DNA from 3 places in the Lysinibacillus sp. FSL K6-1151 genome. Region 3 is predicted to be linked to each of the others. Evidence: riboswitches for the same ligand, from Rfam matches in the RefSeq annotation. Region 3 holds a riboswitch; each other region holds the start of a gene.

Region 1 (7,922 bases), 1.4 Mb from region 3:
ACCAGATACAACTCCTGCGCTAACGATTAATAGATTTTGTTCATCAGGTTTACAGGCAATTGCGTATGCAGCAGAACGAATTATGCTAGGTCATTCAAAGGTGATTCTAGCTGGCGGTGTCGAGTCTATGAGTATGGTGCCGATGGTGGGGAATACACCACGCTTAAATCCGACATTAGCTGAAACGGCTCCGCAATATTATATGGGTATGGGGCATACGGCTGAGGAAGTGGCTCGCCAGTACAATGTTAGTCGTGAAGATCAAGATGCTTTTGCAGTTCGCTCGCATGTTCTTGCTGAAAAGGCGATTAAAGAAGGCAAATTCAATGATGAAATTGTACCAATCGAAGTGGAACAGCATTACGTAGACGATCACAATAAACCACAAGTAAAAAAATTTACATTTAGTATGGATGAAGGTGTACGACCAGGTACATCAGTTGAAGGCTTAGCAAAATTGCGTCCAGCTTTCCATGTAAAGGGCAGTGTAACGGCTGGTAATGCCTCTCAAACTTCTGATGGTGCAGCAACTGTACTAGTGATGGATCGTGAGGAGGCCGAACAGCAAGGACTGACACCAATGGCAAAATTCCTAGGCTTTGCAGTTGGTGGTGTGCCTCCTGAAGTAATGGGAATTGGTCCGATTGTGGCAGTACCTAAAGCGTTAGAAATTGCAGGTTTATCCATAGATGACATTGATTTATGGGAAATCAATGAAGCATTTGCTTCTCAATCATTACAGGTAGTACGTCATTTAGGCATCGACCAAGAAAAAGTCAATGTCAATGGTGGAGCAATTGCATTAGGTCACCCTCTAGGTGCTACAGGAGCTATTTTAACGTTAAAGCTTATTCATGAATTGAAGCGTCAAGGGAAGAAATATGGCGTGGTGACAATGTGTATTGGCGGCGGCATGGGTGCTGCTGGTGTATTTGAAATTTTATAAAATTTTCTAGATCAGCTTGAGGTGTACGGTTTACGGTTGCCTCCGAACATGTTCACATCAAGCTTTTCTATACATGTTCATTTGGGGATTAAACAATCAAAATAGATATATTGGGAGGAATTTATCATGACTGAAAAAACAACTGATTTCATTAAAGGCGGCGGATTTCTAATTGAAGATGTGGAATTAAATCGTGTATTTACACCAGAAGATTTCACTGACGAGCATAAGATGATTGCTAAAACAACAGAGGAATATGTAGCAAATGAAGTTTTACCAGTAGTTGAAAATTTAGAGCACCATGAATTTGAGCATTCAGTGCGTCTCCTAAAAAGTGCAGGCGAATTAGGTTTGCTTGGAGCAGATGTGCCAGAAGAATATGAAGGGCTTGGACTAGACAAAGTTTCTTCAGCTTTAATTGCTGAGAAAATGTCTGTTGCAGGTGGTTTTTCCATCACACATGGTGCACATGTTGGGATTGGTTCACTACCAATCGTTCTATTTGGTAATGAAGATCAAAAGAAAAAATATTTACCTAAGCTTGCTTCAGGTGAATTAATCGCAGCATACGCATTAACAGAGCCAGGCTCAGGTTCAGATGCTCTAGGGGCAAAAACGACTGCGAAATTAAATGAGGCAGGCACACATTATATTTTAAATGGTGAGAAGCAATGGATTACAAATGCAGGTTTTGCTGACGTATTTGTTGTTTATGCAAAAATTGATGGTGATAAATTCTCTGCCTTTATCGTAGAACGTGCCTACAATGGCGTTTCAGTAGGCCCGGAAGAGAAGAAAATGGGGATTAAATCATCGTCAACTCGTACATTAGTATTAGAAGATGCGGAAGTACCTGTAGAAAATCTATTAGGTGAAATTGGTCGTGGGCATGTCATTGCCTTCAACATTTTAAATATTGGTCGTTATAAGCTTGGTGTGGGCACAATTGGTGGCTCTAAACGTGCATTGGAGTTAGCTATCCAGTATACAAACCAACGTCAGCAATTTAAAACAAAGCTTTCTGATTTCAATCTAACAAAAGAGAAATTGTCAACAATGGCTTCTCAATTGTACGCGTCCGAATCATTAAACTATCGTACTGTTGGTCTATTTGAGGATCGTTTAAGCCAGTTAAGCCTTGAAGAGCAAAAGCAAGGAAAAGTAATTGCAGGTGCTATTGCTGAGTATGCAATTGAATGCTCTATTGCGAAAGTATTTGGGTCGGAAACATTAGATTATATTGCAGATGAAGCCGTACAATTACATGGCGGTTATGGCTTTATGGCTGAATATGAGGTAGAGCGTATTTACCGTGATTCTCGTATTAATCGAATTTTTGAAGGTACAAATGAAATTAACCGCATGATTGTCCCTGGCACATTTATGAAAAAGGCGCTAAAAGGCGAGCTTCCTTTATTACAAGTTGCTCAAAATTTACAGCAAGAGCTGCTAATGTTAATGCCAGAAGACATCGGTACAGAGCCACTAGCACAAGAAAAATATTTAGTGAAAAATGCTAAGAAGATTGCTGTATTAGCTGCAGGCTTAGCAGCACAACGCTTTGGTGCGAAGCTTGATCAGGAGCAAGAGGTATTAGTGAATATTGCTAATATCGCTAACCAATTATTTGCAATGGAGTCAGCTGTCTTACGTACAGAAAAGGCAATTGCTCGTGATGGCGCTGAAAAAGCACAGCAGAAATTGCTATACACGCAAATCTTCTGCCAAGAAGCATTCACAGAAATCGAAAAAGAAGCAAAAGACACAATTCTTGCTTCAGCAGATGGCGATGCAGCACGTATGACATTATCTGCACTTCGTAAATTAACACGCAATAATCCTTATAACTTAATTGCGAAGAAACGTGAAGCTTCTGTTAAACTAATCGAAGCTGAAAAATATATTGTTTAATAGCATACTCTTTCACTTAGCTATCTGTAAGAGGATAGCTAGGTTTTTTTATGAGAGATGGATAGAAGCGTGAAACTGACGGATAGAACAGCTAGATTGACGGATAAAATGGAGAAAGTGATGAATAGAACAGCAAAACGGATGGATAGGCTTACGAAAATGAGAGAAGTTCCACCATTCGAAACAATTATGATGGTATACTACAGAAAAAGACAGTAGAGGAGCATTTTAATGACGATTCAATTTATCCATTATCCGAAATGTACGACATGTAAAAAAGCACAAAAGTGGTTAAATGATCATGAGGTTTCCTATGAAGAGGTACACATTGTAGAGCAATCGCCAACAAAGGATGAAATAAAAGCCATTTGGCAAGCCAGTGGACTGCCTTTGAAGAAATTTTTTAATACATCGGGTATGAAATATCGTGAGCTTGGTTTAAAGGACAAGCTAGCGGAAATGACTGAAGATGAGCAGCTGGAGCTACTTGCTTCTGATGGGATGTTAATCAAACGTCCAATCGTAACGGATGGCCAAAAAGTAACGCTAGGGTTTAAAGAATCAGATTTTGAGCAAACTTGGAAATAGCCGTATTTAAACAGGATCGAACGACTCTTCTAACCGAGATAAAGTCACCGGCAGATGTCACAAATTTTTAACAGAGATGTATTTCAAGTAACTTGAAAAAATTGTGGACTGCAATTAAGCTCGCACGTAATTGAATCTTGTTTTTATAGGAGAAGTATGGCACACTGAAAGTGAATATATTACATATTTATGGAGGGGTTTTTTGCATGAGCACACCTAAAGACTTACGTTATTCTGAAGAACATGAATGGGTAAAAACAGAAGATGGAAAAGTACGTATTGGTATTACTCACTTCGCACAATCTGAATTAGGAGATATCGTTTTCGTTGAGCTTCCACAAGTTGGCGACGAAATCAAAACAGATGATCCATTCGGTAGCGTAGAATCAGTTAAAACTGTTTCTGAATTGTATGCACCAATCTCAGGTACTGTAGTTGAAGTAAATGCAGATTTAGAAGATAGCCCAGAATTCGTTAATGAATCACCATATGAAAAAGCATGGATGATCGTTGTGGAGCCTGCTGATGCATCAGAAGTTGAAAAACTAATGACAGCAGAGCAATACGAAGAAATGATCGCTGAATAAGACAAGCTATAATCGAAAAACGTCGGAAACTACCGGCGTTTTTTGTTATATAATGACTTATAAGTGGGTATGTCTAAATGGAGGTGGCGTAATGTTCGAGGGAAAATGCTTAATAGTAGAAGGACGCTCAGATAAGCTACAAATTGAGCCAATTTTAAATGAGAATGTTACAATACTATGTACGAATGGTACAATTGGTGTGCATCAATTAGAAGAGCTGCTCGATCCCTATGAGAGCTGTGAGCTATTTACTTTTTTTGATGCAGATACTTCAGGCGATAAGCTGCGTGCATTAATGGACAGACATTATCCAGAGGCAGAGCATTTACGTACAATGCCAACCTATAAGGAAGTAGAGACGACACCAAGAAAAGTGTTAGCGATGATATTACTGCGTGCACATTTTTCAATCCATAATGAATATATTTTGTAAGGTTGCGTGAGGAAATGGAAGAATGGTCAAAAGAGCAGTGGGAAACGGCTAAACAGTCGGGACAGAAAGCTGCATTTTATTTATATACACCGATGTGTGGAACGTGTGCAGTGGCATCTAAAATGATGGCCATTATTGAACAATTACTGCCACAGCTACCAATAGGTAAAGCGAATATAAATTTTTTAGAGCATGTTGCTGTTGAGCATCAAATTGAAAGTGTTCCGTGTTTACTTGTTAGTGATGGCGGAAAAGTGACAGATAAGATTTATGCTTTTCAATCCGTACCATTTTTATACGAATTGTTAAAAAAATCAATTGACTGAACTTTACTAGCGTGGTAAAGTATCAAATATATTACTAAAACATTAAATATATCGAACTCTTATAAAGAGTGGCGGAGGGAAGTGCCCTATGAAGCCCGGCAACCATCACAAAGTGAAAAGGTGCCAAATCACTCAAAGATTTTTCTTTGAAAGATGAGAGAACGGTTTAACGTTATTATACGTGACCCCTTCTACTTGTCTGTGAGTGAAGGGGTTTTCTATATGAGAAAAGGAGTATTCGCTATGATCCAGCTTCAAAATATTACGAAGAAGTACAAAACAGCAAATGGCGAATTAACGGCAGTCAAAGACGTCAACCTTACCATCAATAAAGGTGAAATTTTTGGCATTATCGGCTATAGTGGCGCTGGTAAGAGTACCATGATTCGTTTATTAAACGGTTTAGAGAAACCGACAACAGGAACAGTAACGGTGAACAGTCAAGAGTTTTCATCGATTAAAGGGCAAAAGCTTAGAGCAGCTAGACAAAAGGTAAGTATGATTTTCCAACATTTCAATTTACTTTGGTCTAGAACAGTTGCCGAAAATATTGCATTTCCACTAGAAATAGCAGGTGTTTCAAAGGCTCAACGTGAAGCACGAGTGAAGGAATTAATTGCACTTGTTGGTCTAGAGGGACGTGACAGGGCATATCCATCCCAGCTTTCTGGTGGACAAAAGCAGCGTGTAGGGATTGCCCGTGCATTAGCGAATAATCCAGAGGTTTTACTATGTGATGAGGCGACTTCCGCACTCGATCCTGAAACGACGGATGCCATTCTTGATTTACTCGTTGATATCAATGAACGTTTAGGCCTAACAATCGTTTTGATTACCCATGAAATGCATGTCATCCGCAAAATTTGTCATCGTGTAGCGGTCATGGAGGCAGGCGAAATAGTGGAACGTGGTGAGGTATTGCAAGTTTTCCAAGCACCACAAGCGGCTATTACTAAAAAATTCGTATCTCAGATTACAGATACAAAGGAAACACAGGATACGGTGGCACAAATCAAAACAAATTATCCAACTGGACAACTTGTCAAACTGATTTTTGTTGGTGAAAAGACCGAGCAGCCGGTTATCTCACATCTTGTGAAACAATTTGATGTAGAAGTAAGCATTGTTCATGGTAATATTTCGCAAACGAAAAACGGTGCATACGGTACACTGATTGTGCAAATTGATGGCTCGAAAACAAATGTGGCTGAAGCCCTTCGTTATTTAAATACAGTCGAAGTACAAACGGAGGTGATCGCAAATGCTAACTAATCTTTTTCCAAACGTAGACTGGGAAAATATGTGGCAAGCTATGTATGAAACATTGTACATGACGGCAATTTCTACAGTTGTCACATTTATTCTTGGGTTAGTCATTGGGATCGTTCTATTTTTAACAAGCCCTAATCAGCTATGGGCTAATAAAATGGTTAACTTTTTAACGGGTTCAATCGTTAATATTTTCCGCTCCATCCCATTTATCGTGTTAATTATTTTATTAATTCCATTTACGAAATTCTTACTTGGTACGATTCGGGGAGCAAATGCGGCATTACCTGCTCTAATTATTGGTGCAGCCCCGTTCTACGCTCGTATGGTATTGATTGCGTTACGTGAAATAGATAAAGGTGTCATTGAAGCAGCCCGTTCAATGGGGGCAAAAACATCCACAATTATTTGGAAAGTACTGATCCCTGAATCTTTACCAGCACTAATTTCAGGAATTACTGTAACGGCTGTTGCCCTCGTTGGTTATACTGCAATGGCAGGGATTATCGGTGCAGGTGGTCTTGGTAACTTAGCTTTCCTAGACGGCTTCCAACGAAACCGCCAAGATGTGACATTAATGGCAACTATTCTGATCTTAGTAGTTGTATTTATCATTCAATGGATTGGTGATCTCATAACGGTGAAGATCGATAAACGTTAGTAAGACTAAAAGAGGTTATTCCGGTTCTAACCGCTAACATATTTGAAACAAATAAAAGGGAGTGTCATAAATGAAAAAGTTATTAGCAGGATTATTTTTATCTATACTTGTACTAGCATTAGCAGCTTGTGGTACAGATAAAAAGGAAGATGCCAATTCAGCATCTGATCAAACAGATAGTAAAGACAATGTAACATTAAAAGTAGGTGCTTCTAATACACCACACGCAGTCATCCTAGATAAAGCAAAACCAATTTTAGCTAAAGAAGGCATCGACCTTGAAATTGAAACTTATACAGATTATGTTCTTCCAAACCAAGATCTAGATTCAAAAACACTTGATGCAAACTATTTCCAACATATTCCATACTTGGAGCTACAAATTAAAGATAATGGCTATGATTTCGTGAATGCTGGTGGCGTTCATATTGAACCAATCGGTATTTACTCAAAAAAATATAAAACTTTAGAAGATCTGCCTGAAGGCGCAACAATCTTACTTTCTAACTCAGTATCAGACCACGGTCGTATGCTATCATTACTGGAAGCTAAAGGCTTAATTAAATTAAAAGAAGGTATTGATAAAACGGCAGCAGAAATAAAGGATATTGAAGAAAATCCTAAAAATTTTAAATTCGATGCGAATACTGCACCAGAAATGCTTGTACAAATGTATGAAAATGATGAGGGCGATGCAGTACTTATCAACTCTAACTTTGCGATCGATAATGGTTTAAATCCAATCGAAGATGCTATTTCTCTTGAAGACAAAGAATCTCCATATGTGAATATCATCGCAGTACGTGCAGGCGACGAAACAAGACCAGAAATTAAAAAATTATTAGAAGTATTAACTTCTAAAGAAATCCAAGACTTCATTTTAGAAGAATGGAAAGGTGCAGTAGTACCAGTACAATAATTCAAAGGGTAAGTGAGTGATCTAACTCGCTTACTTTTTTAATAGCCCCCTCAAGTATCGCTTATTAATGGTACTTGAGGGGGTTATTTTTATTGCAATTATTAAAAAGTTGATTTATCAACTATTAACATCAATCAGTGTTGTTTTTAATCAAATTATTTTAGAGTTAGAAAGTAATTCTGAAATTATTTGTTAAATAGGATGAACATTATTGCACAAATATTATTAAATTACATAAAATGTAGGTGTTTATGATTATATTTTATAATTGTTTAGAAATTG
Region 2 (7,922 bases), 780 kb from region 3:
TTGTTCATTACCGCAATTGGATACGGTGGTGCCTTTGTTGTCTACACATATATTTCACCTATTTTAGAGAAATATATGGGGTATTCTCCTCATGCAGTAGTCATTATTTTAGTGGTCTATGGTATTTGCGTTGCGATCGGTAATACATTAGGTGGTCATTTTGCTAATCATAATCCGCTACGTTCTATCTTTATTATTTTTGTAGGACTTGCCTTGGCGTTGCTCGGCATTGGCTTCATGCTCGAATCACCTATTATCGGATTAATCATGGTATTAGTAATGGGCTTATTTATGTTTATGAATGTCCCAGGATTGCAGCTATATGCTGTTCTACTGTCTGAAAAATATGTACCATCAGCTATTTCTATGGCCTCAGCATTAAATATTTCTGCCTTCAACATTGGTATATTTTTAGGGTCCTATATTGGGGGCTTTATTATTCACCATCAATCATTAGCGCATACTCCCTTGTATGGATTTTTAATGGTTATGCTGGCAGCAATTGTTACATTAGTCTGGTACATTTTCGATAATAAAAAACAATAGGAAGTCAAATTTCATTTTGTATAAAAAAGAAGTAGAGAATGTGTATTGTTTGTTGATATGTTGTGTCCTATAATTTACTTGAATCAAACGAGAATGATTATCATTCTAGGTTAAGATGACATTCTTACTGTTTTAGTAAATTAATAGGAGTGAATAGCAATGCGTAGAGGTCGATATTTTTCATTTGTCCTTTTACTTGCACTAATGTTCGTGTTAGGTGCCTGTGGCTCAAATGAAGTAAAAGAGGATACAGCGAAAGAAGATCAATCAACTAAAGATACAAGAATTGTAGAAGATGAGTTTGGAAAAGTAGAAATTCCTACAAACCCACAGCGTGTAGCTGCTATCTATATGGAAGATTATTTAACTGCCTTGGATGTAAAACCTGTTGTGCAATGGTATCACCCATCATGGGGTAAACAGGACTATTTAGGATTAGATGTTCCTGAGTTCGACATTACTGGTAGTATGGAAACATTACTACAAGCTAAGCCTGATTTAATCATTGTGGATGGCGCCGCGGATAAGGCAAAATATGAAGAATACTCAAAGATTGCACCTACTTACCGCTTAAAAGAAGATATTCTACAAAATCCACGTGAAATTGTAAAAACAATAGCTGATGTTTTAAATATTCCTGATAAAGCAAAGGAAATCGTTGACAAATATGAGCAACGTGTATCCGATTTAAAAGCAAAATTAGATGAATCAATTGGAGACGAAACAGTTGCTGTTGTACGTCTAAATGTCGCAGATAATACATTAGCTTTATTTGGCATTCAAAATCGCTACACTGGCTATATTTACACAGAAACGGGCTTGACACCACATCCGTTAGCACGTGATATGACAGAGTTTCATGAAGTCTTATCTGAAGAGGCTATTCCAGAGCTAGATGCAGATCATATCATCCTTTTCCCTTCAAATGGCACTTGGGATTCGAAAGAAAATCAAGAAGCGATTAAATGGTTAGATAGTACACTATGGAAAACAGTACCTGCTGTTAAAAATGGGCATGTCTATATTGCGGATCGAACATATTGGCAGTCTGGAGCTATCACAGCTAACCTGCTGAAATATGATGATCTTGAAAAATGGTTCGTGAAATAATTTTCAAAAGAAAGCTCTTTATGAGGGCTTTCTTTGCATAGCGTTGAAAAACAAAACCATCCATAAAATTTTTGTGAAAGATGAAAATGGATTTCCGTTGCAGGCTACTTGCTTTCCTGTGGGCGAGCGCTGAGCCGCTTCCTCCGTGCAGGGGCTCGCCTGTCTCGCTATCCCATGGGAGTCAAGTAGCCTTCCACTCCAACCCACAAAAATGGTACCTTTTTAGCAAAGGTTTTCAAATAAAGTGAAGGTGTTTGCTACTTATTTTATGGAGGATGATTGTCATTCATCACTTCTCCATATTGAAAATAAGAGCCTATCCCCTCTAAGAATACAGATAATGGGCTATTTGATCGCTATACTACTATGAAAAAAAGTAAAGACACTTTGCAGAATGGTTGATTGGAGTGGAGCCAGCGTCACTCCTAGGGGATTTAGTGAACTGACCCCAAAAATTTGAACTTTTAAGAAACTCTTCGAAACTCAACTGGACTTTTTCCGTTGAGTTTTATTTTTATCCGTTCATGATTGTAGTAGTGGATATAGTCTACTAACGCTTTTTTGAATGCTTCGTAGTTCTTAAACGTTGTTGCGTATAGAAATTCTGATTTCATAATGCCAAAAAAGCTTTCTATCACGGCATTATCTAAACAATTTCCTTTCCGTGACATGCTTTGCTTGATTTCATGTGTTGCCAATAACGCTTTAAAACGTGGTATTTGATATAACCATCCTTGATCAGAATGGACGATTAAGCCACTCTTTTTCGATAACTTTGTATACGTAAACGCCTTCTTAAAAGACTGTTGAACTAACTCAAAATTAGGTGATTTTGATACCTCATACCCAACGATTTCTCGATTGAATAAATCTAATACAGCGGATATATAGATTTTTTGACCGTTTATTTTAAACTCCGTTACATCGGTTACCCATTTCTGATTGGGTGCAGTGGCTTCAAAATCACGTTGGATGACATTCTCTGCGACATAGCCGACTGTCCCTTTATACGAACGGTATTTTTTAGGGCGTACCGTCCCTTTTAAGCCCAATTCTTGCATCAATCGTTGGACCGTTTTATGGTTGATGAAAAACCCTTCATTTCGGAGGGCTAAACAAATACGACGATAGCCATAACGCCCCTTATGGTAATGAAAAAGCGTCTGAATTCGTTCTTTGATCGCCTGATATTTATCTGGTTTTACCCATTTTTGGAGATGATAATAATACGTACTTTTCTTAAGTTTCGCGACTTTTAATAGAGCTTGAAGAGGAAAATCCAACCTTAGCTCATAGACAGCTCTTACTTTTTCTTGGATTTGAAGGCATCCTTTTCTTGAACTAAGGCTTTCAACTTTTTTAAATAGGCATTTTCCATCCGTAAATACTCAATTTCGGCTTTTAACTCATCCGTTGTTTTTCCATTTAAATCGGACGAAGGTGGTTGTTTTTTTGGCATTGATTGGCGCTCCTTTTCTACTTGATAGAGCACCTCACCAGCCGTTGACATCCATTGTTTTTTCCATCTCCGAACGGTTTCACGGGAAGGAATATTAAACTTCGCAGCAGTCTGAAGGAGCGAATCGCCCGTCTCTATCAGGTGTTGAATTACTTTTATTTTAAAAGAATCTTCGTAATTCGTGAACCCTTGAGGACGAATAATTCCTTCGATGCCATGATAGCGATATAATTCAATCCATAATCGAATGTACTGTCGATCCCTCTGTAATCGATTGGCAATCTGATACGTACTTTCTTTTTCTTCAAAGTAAGCTAGAACTGCGGCTAATTTTTGTTCATCAGAAATCACTACCTGCACCCCCTATAGTAGATTTTTAAGTCCAATATTTTGGGTGCAGCTCATTAGCGTCACAGATGAGACCCTGGAGCGAGCGTAAGTGAGTGAAGCGGCTCATCGGACGCCCCCTGGAAAGGGCGCTGGCGGAACGGAAATCAACCTTTCACCTTGCAAATTTGCTTTTTCTGCCGTTGACATCATCTTTTTTCAACAACATGAAAGAAAGCTCTTCAGAGAGCTTTCTTTGTATTGTTCTCCAAATTCAATTATAAAGGGGTGAATCATCAATGGGTAACTTAACACATGTCTATACGTTACAAACTATTTCTTATGTGATTCAATCAACGAACAAGCAGCAGTTTAATAGTGATTTCTATACACTTTTCATCGTAATGAGTGGCAGCGGAAAGCTAGAAATAGATCATAACACCATTCATCTTAGTGAAGAAAAGTGCATATCGATTCCTCCTAATAACACGGCTAATATACGCATTCAAAACGAGCACCTTTGTTTTTATCAATTACAGTTCAACATTGTCCATCTTAGCAATAAACAGACTACTACTAGCCCTTTTACGCGTGTCAAAGAGCAACGTCTTCTCCCCTTTTCGCAATGTCGTAGACTGCTAGAAGCCATTTATCAGAACCGTCTAGCGGAGGATGAGCACACCATCTTTGAGCAGCATGTACACTTTCAAGAGCTGATGTTATTGCTCTTACATCAAACAATACCCAAGCTGGTGCAAAAAAATGATCGTCAATCTGTTGAGCAATCCATTAACTATTTGCATAAACATTTTGAAAAAGAGTGGACTGTCGAGCAGTTGGCAGAGCTAGCTGATGTTCCAAGATGGAATTATACCCGTATGTTCAAAGAGATTACAGGGCAAATCCCTCTTCACTATTTAAATAACATTCGCATTGAAAAAGCCAAGCAATTATTAATGACAACAAATGATCGGGTATTTGAAATTAGTCAGTCTATCGGATTTAATAATGAGTATTATTTCAATCGTCGTTTTAAAGAACATGTCGGCATCTCTCCAGGACAATATCGAAGAAACCAAAGCAGCAATCTACGTGTATTTGCACCATTCTTAGAAGATTTCTTTGTCGCCCTTGGGATTACACCAATTGCTCAATTCAGTCATCCAAAATGGGGAAAACAAGACTATTTAGGTCTACAAGAAGTGCCTGATATCGATGTACAAAATGGAGAAATGGATCGACTCCTTCACTATAAACCAACATTAATTATGCTAGATGCAGGTATAGAGCGATGGGAATCCTGTCATCATTTAAATGAAGTAGCTCCCATCTGTCATATCTCACATCCTGGAGAGAACTGGCAGTCTACTTTGTTTAAGATTGCTGATTTAACAGGAAAAACCGCCTTGATGCAAGACGTGATCCTACAATATGAGGATAAGGTACAGCAAGCAAAAGGAATTCTTAGTAAATCCGTTTATGGGCAAAGTGTGGCATTTCTTCGCATTTCAGCCATTGGCATTACTCTATATGCGGGTCCTGAATGTGGCTATACGGGGCCAATTTTATATCGTGACCTCGGTTTAATGCCACATCCACTTGTCTGGAGTATTCCGCACAATCAACGTAAAGCACCACTGACATTTGATCAATTGCTGCAATTAGATGCGGATCATTTATTTATTACTTTTGATAAACAACATTCCATTTACGAGAACGAGGAGCGTACGATTTTAAAAACTTCTATGTGGAAAAATCTAGCTGCAGTTAAAACCAACTGTGTATATGAAGTGGATTTTTTAACATGGATGAATTACGGTATTCTGTCTCATAGTAAAAAAATTGATGATGTCTTACATGTTCTCGGCTAAAAGAGGAAGCTCACTTTGGCTTCCTTTTTAAATGATTAGGACAGACATTGCACTGCAAAATAACACCTAAAGACGTTTAGCTACATAAGATAAGATATCAGCTATAGGATAGGAGGAATTACATTGTATTACAATCCTTATCCGTACTTTGTTCATCCTTATCATTACCCAACGTCGCCACTTGCCCAGCAGCTTGCCGTTAGACCTATTCCTCAACATTTGGCAATGCCGAACACTACCCCCTTTCCACCTGTCGACACACATAAATTAAAAATGTCAGCTACACGGATAAAGGCGATCATGCAACAGGCTCAATTGCTTACGGATAAAATTGATAGCTCTCAACAATTTGCACATGATCTAATGAATGCTGCACAGCTTTCAAATAAAACAGAGGTTGATAAATTAATCACATCAACAGGCATTACGATGAAATTTGATGCAAATTATACACCAGACAATTTCAGAATACGTCTTATGGATAATGGTTGTTGTGGCATAACCATAAATTTAAGTTGGTAAAAAAATTTACCCTTATATCTCTATCGAACTTGTAAACTATAAAATTCTATGCTAAAGTGTTTTTATTATTATTTCTGAAAATTCTTATATCACTTTTCTTATCGAGAGAGACGGAGGGATTGGCCCGATGAAGTCTCAGCAACCAGCTCAACAGTATGGTGCTAATTCCAATTGGCAAAATTTTAAGCCTGAAAGATGAGAAGAAGAACTACCGTTGCTTATTCTGGAGTCCTCTTCTAAGGGGACTCTTTTTTATGTTCTACTAATTTTAACAGAAAGCAGTGAAATCAATGTCAAACCAACTTTTACAAGCATTACAATTATTAAAATCAAAACAATGGGTTGATTTAACACATACATTCGGCCCTAATTCCCCACATTTTTTTATGTTTGAAGATGCTAAATTTGAAACATTATTCTCTCATGATGACGGGTTCTTCGCACAACAATTCACGTTCCCAGGACAATATGGCACACATATCGACCCACCCATTCATTTTGTGCGAGACTCCCGCTATCTAGAAGAATTAGAACTAAAAGAACTAGTTCTTCCTCTTGTCGTTATTGATAAATCACGAGAAGCTGCTAGCAATCATGACTTCTCGCTAAGTGTGCAAGATATTTTTGATTTTGAAGCACAACATGGAGTAATTGAAGCAGGTACCTTTGTAGCGCTACGTACGGATTGGAGTAAGCGCTGGCCAGATAAAGAGGCATTTAGTAACCAAGATATGGATGGACATAACCATATACCAGGCTGGGGCTTAGAGGCTTTACAATTTTTATTGAAGGAACGTCAAATAAGTGCACTTGGCCATGAAACATTTGATACTGATTCAGCCGCTGATTTTCACAAAAATGGTAAGCTAGATGGCGAATACTTCGTGCTTGAACAAAACATCTATCAAATTGAGTTGATGACTAACTTGGACAAGCTACCTGCGAAGGGGGCAATTATCTTCAATATCGTCCCTAAGCCTGAAAAGGCATCTGGATTCCCTGTACGCTCATTTGCTATTTTGCCATAACACAAAGGTCTGTACGATTCATGTGTTGAATCATACAGACCTTTATTTTCGTATATTTCTTTTTTTGAATAGATAGTAAACGATGAGCATTACGAGGCCAAACAATAGGATAAGATAAATACTATAATGAGATAAATAATAACCAACAAACCGCCACTTCTCCCCAAGCATCCTCCCTAACGTTATAAATGTGAAAGTCCAGATAAATGCCCCTGTATAGGCAAAAAAAGCAAACTTTCTATATGGATAATTATTAATTGCCGCAATATAGGCTGTCAGATGCCGTACACCAGGTATAAAATAGCCTATTAATAATAAAGTTGGCCCAATTTTAGTAAACAGTTGTTTTGTAAAATCAATTTTTTGCTCCGTAATATGAATTTTGGGTCCATATTTCTGCAATAATGGTAAGCCAAAACGATAGCCGATATAGTAGCTTAAGGTAATACCGCCAACTGCACCAATCATTGCACTTACTAAAGCGGGAATGTGTTCAAGGCTTTCTATATAAACACTGTAGCCAACATATGTTAGAAAGACCTCATCAGGTAGTGGCAACCCAACAATGCCTCCAATTAGGATCACGATAATACCCAAATACCCGTAATGTTCAATTAGAGATTGCACATGATGTGCCATATAACACCCCACCCAAAATTTATTAAAACTCATTGATTAACAAGTTCCTTCAATAGATCTAAGAGAACCTGAAGCATCGACTTTAAGACCTTCAGCAGCTTTATATCATTTGAAACTGCCGTAAAGCAAAGTCAATACCACCTTCAGTGGAACTCTTTGTAACAAAATTCGCAACTGCTTTTAGAGCTGCGCTACCATTTCCCATCGCGATACCTAGCCCTACATGCTCTAACATATCAATATCATTATCCCCATCTCCAAAAGCAATAGCATTCTCAGGACCAATGTTAAAATGGTCTAGTACCGCTTCAACAGCTATCGATTTGGCAACATCCTGCTGTAATACATTTACAATATAAGGATGCCATCGCTGCCAAAATATATGCGGAAATTGGCTAGCATATCTTTTTTCAGCCTCCT
Region 3 (7,922 bases):
TACAGGAGGCGGCTGAAAATCCACAAAATCACAAATATTCACCATTTCGCGGTATCACTGAATTACGCCAAGCAGCTGCCGACTATTATAAACGTGAATATAATGTGAATCTAAATCCTGACACAGAGGTAGCGATTCTTGGCGGGACAAAAATTGGTCTCGTTGAGCTACCTTTAGCCGTATTAAATCCAGGTGATACGATGCTCTTACCAGACCCTGGCTATCCAGATTACTTATCAGGTGTCGTATTAGGTGATGTCCATTTTGAAGTGATGCCACTTTTAGCTGCAAATGATTTCTTACCTAATTATCATGCATTACCTGATGAAGTGAAAGAGAAGGCGAAGCTACTTTACCTAAATTACCCAAACAACCCTACAGGTGGTACAGCAACACTTGCATTTTTTGAAGAGACCGTTCGCTTTGCGAAGGAACACAATATTATCGTATCACATGATTTTGCTTATGGGGCAATAGGATTTGACGGTAATAAACCTATTAGCTTCCTACAAGCTGAGGGGGCAAAAGAAGTAGGAATTGAAATGTATACACTCTCCAAAACTTATAATATGGCAGGCTGGCGTATAGGCTTCGCTGTCGGTAATGCCGACATTATTGCTGCCATTAATCTAATTCAGGATCATCTGTTTTGTAGTCAATTCCCTGCTATTCAACAAGCAGCAGCAACGGCACTTACAGCTTCCCAAGAATGTGTGGATGAACTGCGAGCTACCTATGAAGGTCGCCGCAATGTACTCATTGAAGAAGCTCAAAGAATTGGTTGGCATGTAACGGCTCCAAAAGGCTCCTTCTTCGCATGGCTCCCTGTACCATTCGGCTATACTAGCGAGCAGTTTGCCGATTTATTATTGGAAAAGGCTGATATCGCTGTAGCAGCAGGCAATGGCTTCGGCCGATATGGCGAAGGCTATATCCGTGTTGGTTTACTTGTTAGCGAGGAACGCTTACGTGAAGCAATCCATAGAATCGAACAATTACAATTATTCAACCCTTAACCATGACATGAGGCTGGGACAAAAGTAAAAATGTTAGACCGATTATAAGCTCGGTCTAACATTTTTTAATTCAGGAAGGAACATGCAGCTTAGTGAAAAGAAAAAGTTAGTACATTTTCGCTATTTTTCAATTTTCCTTGGCTGCTGTAAACCGTGTTCTAATGGATAAAATTGAACATGGCCTGTTTCTTCATCAAATTTCCGAAAGTGCTGGATGCCTTGAACCTCAGCTAGCACTATGTCAGCCGTAATGACAGGGTTCCCCCTCTTCATTAAATGCCCCCCTGACACAACGCCCCATTGATCACTCATAGAACCATGGAAATGTGTTTCATATCCCCCATCGCGCTTACATACTACGCCAGAGCCTTGGATCAATTCAAGTGGCCCTTCTTTTTTTATGACATCGCTAAAACTTACGTTAATCTGAGATGTTTCATCAGGTACTAAATAAACAAAGCTACTCTTTTGAAGGCTACCTATACAGCTAACAATTGTTGCTGACTCAATATGGTTCTCCTCACAAAGTGCCTCCATTCCTTCAATAATGTCTGTACCCATTAGCAATCGAGCACTTACAACCTTGCCAAATGAACCTATACCATAATTAACTCTTACAGACATTGCTATCCCTCTTTCATGACGAAATATTATAATAATATAAAAAATTTTAAAAATATTTATTGACTTACTATAACCTATAAATTATATTAGTTCTATCGGAATTACAAAAAAATATGATAAATCTCTTATCAAGAGTAGCTGAGGGACTGGCCCTATGAAGCTCGGCAACCTCCTTTTAGAAGGAAGGTGCTAAATCCTGCAAACGATTATCGTTTGATAGATAAGAGAGGACATTTTTTCATGAGCCTCTCTTAGTTTGTAAGAGAGTTTTTTTATTTTCAAAAACCGATAAAAACAATCTTGGAGGTAGTTTTCATGAAAAAGAAAAATAAATTTTTAGTAGGTTTAGCAAGTCTTACATTAGCAGCAGCTCTAGCAGGTTGTGGCTCTAAAGAAGAGAGTAAAGGTCAAGCTGAAGCAATTAATGAAAATAAAATCGTCGTAGGTGTCACATCTGGTCCACACGAACAAATCGCAGAAGTTGCAGCGAAAGTAGCCAAAGAAAATGGGCTAGAAGTAGAGCTTAAATCATTTTCTGATTATGTTTTACCTAATACATCTTTATCTGAAGGTGATCTTGATGCAAATAGCTATCAACACGAGCCTTTCCTCGATACGTTTAATAAAGATCATGATACAGATTTAGTAACAGTAGGCAAAACGATTTTAAATCCAATGGGTATTTACTCTGAAAAATATAAATCCTTTGAGGACATTCCAGATGGTGCAACGTTTGGTTTACCAAATGATCCAACAAATGGTGCTCGTGCCCTCTTTGTTTTACAGGAAGCAGGCTATATAAAATTAAAAGATGGGGCAGATTTAACAGCCTCTATCCGTGATGTAGAAGAAAACAAAAAGAATTTAAAATTCATCGAATTAGAGGCAGCTCAAATTCCTAAGCAGCTTAGTGAAGTAGATGTAGCAGCTATTAATACAAACTTCGCATTGGAAGCTGGCATTAATCCTAAAGATGACGCTATTCTTTTAGAATCTACTGACTCTCCATATGTGAACTATATTGTGGTACGTGCAGAAAATGAAAATGACCCAACAATTAAAAAGTTCGTTGAGGCTTACCAATCTGATGAAGTACGTCAATTCATTGAAGAAGAATTCAAAGGTTCAGTAATCCCTAGCTGGTAATACATTCAGGAAGCTTCTAGTAGCTGAAGAATCTGCCGAAATTCCTCTATGGAAAACGAGCAGATTCTTGCTTTTTAGGAGCTTGAGAAAGGAGCAATCAATCGGATGATTCAATTACAAAATATCTCAAAAGAATATAAGACGAAAAAAGACATCATTAAGGCTGTAGATGGAATCAATCTCCATGTAAAAAAAGGACAAATTCATGGTGTGATTGGCTATAGTGGTGCAGGTAAAAGTACACTCATTCGTTGCGTCAATCTACTAGAGCGACCTACAGCTGGAAAAGTGTTAATCGACAATGTGGACATTACTGCCCTTTCTCTTCATGAATTACGGCAAACACGCCAAAAAATCGGGATGATTTTCCAACATTTTAATCTATTAAAAACGGCAACCGTTTACCATAATATTGCTGTTCCTTTAAAGCTACTTGGCTATAACGAGAAAGAGGTAAAAAACCGTGTGGCTAAATATGCTGAAATTGTTGGATTAACAGACAAACTAGACAGCTACCCTAACCAACTTTCAGGTGGGCAAAAGCAACGTGTTGCTATTGCACGTGCCTTGGCACAGGAACCAGAGGTTCTACTTAGTGACGAAGCAACAAGTGCACTCGACCCTGAAACAACCGAAGCCATTCTTGAATTGTTGTTAAAAATTAACCGTGAATTAGGCATTACGATCCTGCTGATTACACATGAGATGAATGTCATTCAGAAAATATGTGATGAGGTTTCTGTTCTTGAGTCCGGAAAAGTGGTGGAATTTGGTACGGCTATTGAACTTTTTGCTAAACCGAAGCATCCTACAACGAGAAAGTTTTTAAATACGATTTCACAACGTAATTTATCCCCTTCCCTGATCGAGCAGTTAAATGTTTCAGGCAGTGTCATTCGTTTAACCTTCCTAGGTGAAAGTACTGGTAAGCCATTACTAGCAGAAGTTACGAAAGTGTATGATGTACAACCAAATATTTTAACGGCAAATATTATTGAATTAAAAAACGGCATTGTTGGTAACATTGTGGTGCATTTACATGGAGAACTTCACATTGTCCAAAAGGCACTCACATATTTTACGGAAAATGGCGTCGCGGTGGAAGAATTAGGAGGCGAATTCAATGAGTAGTATTCAAAGCTTTTTTACAGATTGGTCAGATGTAATTGGCAAATCAATTATCGAAACATTTCAAATGGTCGGAATTTCTTTATTGTTTTCCATTCTCATTGGGATTCCATTGGGGCTATTAATCGTATTAACACGACCAGGTCAATCCTTTGACAATAAATTTTTATATCAATTTTTTAATTTAGTCATCAATATTATACGTTCTGTTCCATTCATCATTTTATTATTCTTCATCCTACCTTTTACTAAGCTGATCGTCGGCACAACAATTGGGGTTAAAGGTGTTATCGTTCCGCTAGTTGTCTATACAGCTCCTTATATTGCTCGACTGATGGAATCTGCGCTATTAGAGGTGGATTCGGGAGTGGTAGAAGCCTACACAGCCATGGGTATTAAACGTCGCCATATTATTTGGCATGTGCTATTACGTGAAGCTCGTCCATCTATTATTTTAGGCTTAACAATTGCCACAATTGGTTTAATCGGTGCTACGGCTATGGCAGGAATGGTTGGTGCTGGAGGTTTGGGTGACCTCGCCTATCGTTATGGTCATTTACGCTATGAGGTCGATGTTATGTATGCAACTGTCTTTATCTTAATCATTCTTGTGCAAAGCATTCAATCCATCGGCAACCGCTTCGCTGCGAAATTGAAAAAGGATTAAGAGGAGAATGACAATGACAACTGAAATTTATGTAGAGAAAAATGGTTATATTGCAACGTTAGTGTTAAACCGACCTGATAAACGGAATTCCTTATCAAAGGCGATGTTTCAGAACATAGTAGAGCAACTTGAGCAGCTACGTGTAGATTCTTCTATTAAGCTCTTAATTGTCCGTGGCGTTAATGAAGTAGCCTTTTCATCTGGTGCCGATATTAGCGAGTTTTTAGATATTCGTTATGCCGCGGACAATGCCAAAGCCTATAATGATTTGGCTCTAAAGGCGATTGATACCCTCTATAAATTTCCTCACCCGACGATTGCTATGATTCAGGGTTTAGCCATTGGTGGTGGCTTAGAACTAGCCAACGCATGTGATTTTAGAATGGCGACACCAAAGAGTAAGCTTGGCATCACAGCGGCGAATATTGGTATTGTCTATAATCTTGAAAGTACAAAGCGTCTCATCAATCTTGTTGGTGTTGCCAAGGCGAAAGAGATTTTATACACAGCCAACATTTTTACAGCACAAGATGGAAAAAACATCGGTTTAATCACAGCCTTACATGAGCCAGAGGATATTGAAAGTGCCACGCTGCATTTTGCTGAACATCTATTAAGTAAATCCTCCATTGCAAACGCAGGCATCAAAAAAATGATCCAAGCAATTGTAGATGGTGAAAACGAAGAAAGCGATGAGCTGGCACAGATCGTTCTTAATTCATTTAGTTCAGATGATTATAACGAAGGTATTCAAGCCTTCTTAAACAAAAGAAAGCCTATTTTCAATAAATAAGTGAGGTAGTAACGATGACAAACATAACTGATGGTGATCTACTCTTAAAAAATATTACTGCACAAGCCCCCTTCCCCATTTGCTTTGCAGATTTAGAAAAGGCCGTAGCGGAAAAAATCGAAGCTGGACCTTTTGGCTATATCCGTTCAGGTGCTGGTGGTGAACAAACACTGCGCAATAATCGTGCAGCTTTCGAAAAGTATTCTATAGTTCCTCGCTTTTTAAAGGATGTTTCAAATGTTCAAACATCGATTAATTTGTTTGGTAAAACATACCCAACTCCATTGCTCTTTGCTCCCGTCGGCATGAACGGAATGGTTCATGATGAAGGTGAGCTTGCTGTAGTACGTGCTGCCGAGCATTTAAACATGCCCTATATTCAAAGCACCGTTTCCACTTATGCACTTGAAGAAGTTGCTCAAGCTGCTCCTTCTGCAACAAAATGGTTTCAATTATATTGGTCTACTAATGAAGAAATCGCTTTTAGTATGGTGGCACGAGCGGAGGCAGCCGGATTTGAAGCGATTGTCTTAACTGTCGATACAGTAATGCTTGGTTGGCGTGAAGAAGATGTCCGCAATCAATTTTCACCATTGAAGCTAGGCTATGCACGAGGCAATTATATGAATGATCCCGTTTTTACAGCCACTTTACCTGATGATTCATTCGAGTCCTACGTACAAGGTGTCTTGCAAAATGTCTTCCACCCAACACTTAATTGGAAGCATGTTCGAGAATTAAAAAAGCGTACAAACCTTCCTATACTATTGAAGGGAATTTTACATCCTGAAGATGCGAAGCTAGCTATCGACAATGGTATTGATGGCATTATTGTATCAAACCACGGTGGCCGTCAATTAGATGGTGTTATTGGTTCACTTGATGCACTTCCTGCTATTGCGAAAGTTGTGAATGGACAAATTCCTATTATTTTAGATAGTGGTGTCTATCGTGGCATGGATGCTTTAAAAGCACTTGCTTTAGGAGCGGATGCCGTTGCAATCGGACGCCCTTTCGTCTATGGGCTAGCCCTTGAAGGACAACAGGGCGTCGAAAAGGTGATGACCAATCTTTATGATGAATTAAAGGTTTCCATCGCTTTAGCAGGTGCAACCTCTATCAAAGGATTACGCAACATCACATTAGTCAAACACGATGGGACTGTGGTTAAATGAAACAAGCATTACAAGGATTAAGAGTTGTTGATTTATCGCAAGTATTAGCTGGTCCTTATTGCACGATGGTCTTAGCAGATATGGGTGCAGAGGTTATCAAAATTGAGAAGTATCCAAATGGAGACGATACCCGTACAATGGGTCCTTTTATAAATGAAGAAAGCCATATGTATATGATGGTCAATCGCAATAAGAAAGGGGTTTGTATTAATTTAAAAACGCCAGAGGGATTAGCTTTATTTAAAGAACTTATCCAATCTGTTGATGTCCTTGTGGAAAACTATCGACCAGGTGTCACAAAAAAGCTTGGTATTGATTATGACACATTAAAAGCTATCAATCCTGGTCTTATTTATTGCTCTATTTCAGGCTATGGACAAACGGGTCCGTATAGTCAAAAGGGTGGCTATGATATTATGGCACAGGGTCTGAATGGTTTAATGCATATGACGGGTGAAGCGGATGGTCGACCTGTAAAAGTCGGCTTTGCCGTGAATGATATTGCTGCTGCTCAAACAGCATTACAATCTATTTTAATGGCCTATATTTATAAGCTGCGTAGTGGCGAGGGGCAATATATTGATGTTTCCTTAGTGGAATCAGGTCTAGCATGGACTGTATGGGAGGCCGCTGCTTACTTTGGACATGGCGAACTACCGGAGCGGACTGGAACAGCACATCGGGTATCCGCCCCCTATCAAGGTTTCAAAACGCAGGACGACTATATTTTAATAGGTGCTGGCAATCAAAAGCTATGGGAGATTTTTGCAACAAAAGTTATCAACCGACCTGATTGGTTAGACAATCCCCTCTTTGCTACCAACTATTCACGTGCCCAACATGTGAAAGTACTGGAGGCAGAAATTGAGAGCGAATTAATCAAGCATCAAGCTACTTACTGGCTAGCGCTATTGGATGAACACGGCGTACCCTCTAGCCCAATCTATTCCTACGATCAAACATTAAATGATCCACATATTCTAGAGCGTGGCATGGTCTTGTCCTATGAGCACCCAACTGCAGGACCGATGCGTACATTAGGCTTCCCAGCCAAGTTCTCACAAACACCAGGTCACCTAACAAGTGCAGCTCCTACTTTAGGACAACATAATGAGGAGATTTTACAGGCTTTGAATATCTCCGCTGAAGACATTCAGCAATTAAGAACAGCCAAAATTATAGGTTCGAAATAAAGCTATCGACTACTTTCAGGTGGCTATCGATCAGTTATGAGCTGCTATCGACTATTTTTTCACTTTTATCCACCACTTTCAACTTTCTATCACACAAAAAGGCTTCCCCATCCATGAGGAAGCCTTTTTCTTATTAAATAACGCCTAATTCACGACCAACTTTTTCGTAAATCGCAATCG

Evidence for each region. A riboswitch is a leader RNA that binds a small molecule or an ion and turns the genes downstream of it on or off. The one in region 3 is predicted to bind S-adenosylmethionine.
Region 1: linked by a shared signal. The riboswitch ahead of MHI04_RS17775 (methionine ABC transporter ATP-binding protein) and the one ahead of MHI04_RS02255 (MetQ/NlpA family ABC transporter substrate-binding protein) in region 3 are both predicted to bind S-adenosylmethionine.
Region 2: linked by a shared signal. The riboswitch ahead of MHI04_RS21055 (cyclase family protein) and the one ahead of MHI04_RS02255 (MetQ/NlpA family ABC transporter substrate-binding protein) in region 3 are both predicted to bind S-adenosylmethionine.

The regions. Positions count from the first base shown of each region.
Region 1 covers NZ_CP152040.1:3,680,888-3,688,809, reverse strand. Annotated here, with positions in the region: gene MHI04_RS17805 (acetyl-CoA C-acetyltransferase) at 1-946, shown strand, start outside; gene MHI04_RS17800 (acyl-CoA dehydrogenase family protein) at 1,073-2,857, shown strand; gene MHI04_RS17795 (arsenate reductase family protein) at 3,089-3,445, shown strand; gene gcvH (glycine cleavage system protein GcvH) at 3,652-4,032, shown strand; gene MHI04_RS17785 (TOPRIM domain-containing protein) at 4,124-4,465, shown strand; gene MHI04_RS17780 (thioredoxin family protein) at 4,480-4,791, shown strand; SAM riboswitch class I at 4,848-4,951, shown strand; gene MHI04_RS17775 (methionine ABC transporter ATP-binding protein) at 5,035-6,063, shown strand; gene MHI04_RS17770 (methionine ABC transporter permease) at 6,053-6,721, shown strand; gene MHI04_RS17765 (MetQ/NlpA family ABC transporter substrate-binding protein) at 6,792-7,640, shown strand.
Region 2 covers NZ_CP152040.1:4,341,230-4,349,151, forward strand. Annotated here, with positions in the region: gene MHI04_RS21025 (MFS transporter) at 1-546, shown strand, start outside; gene MHI04_RS21030 (ABC transporter substrate-binding protein) at 706-1,656, shown strand; gene MHI04_RS21035 (IS3 family transposase) at 2,121-2,975, opposite strand; gene MHI04_RS21040 (helix-turn-helix domain-containing protein) at 2,960-3,466, opposite strand; gene MHI04_RS21045 (helix-turn-helix domain-containing protein) at 3,742-5,313, shown strand; gene MHI04_RS21050 (hypothetical protein) at 5,437-5,835, shown strand; SAM riboswitch class I at 5,931-6,037, shown strand; gene MHI04_RS21055 (cyclase family protein) at 6,126-6,863, shown strand; gene MHI04_RS21060 (DedA family protein) at 6,906-7,502, opposite strand; gene MHI04_RS21065 (Cof-type HAD-IIB family hydrolase) at 7,603-7,922, opposite strand, start outside.
Region 3 covers NZ_CP152040.1:475,012-482,933, reverse strand. Annotated here, with positions in the region: gene MHI04_RS02265 (pyridoxal phosphate-dependent aminotransferase) at 1-1,016, shown strand, start outside; gene MHI04_RS02260 (PPC domain-containing DNA-binding protein) at 1,137-1,640, opposite strand; SAM riboswitch class I at 1,763-1,867, shown strand; gene MHI04_RS02255 (MetQ/NlpA family ABC transporter substrate-binding protein) at 1,956-2,786, shown strand; gene MHI04_RS02250 (ATP-binding cassette domain-containing protein) at 2,892-3,917, shown strand; gene MHI04_RS02245 (methionine ABC transporter permease) at 3,910-4,581, shown strand; gene MHI04_RS02240 (enoyl-CoA hydratase-related protein) at 4,595-5,374, shown strand; gene MHI04_RS02235 (alpha-hydroxy acid oxidase) at 5,389-6,549, shown strand; gene MHI04_RS02230 (CoA transferase) at 6,546-7,742, shown strand; gene MHI04_RS02225 (glycine C-acetyltransferase) at 7,876-7,922, opposite strand, start outside.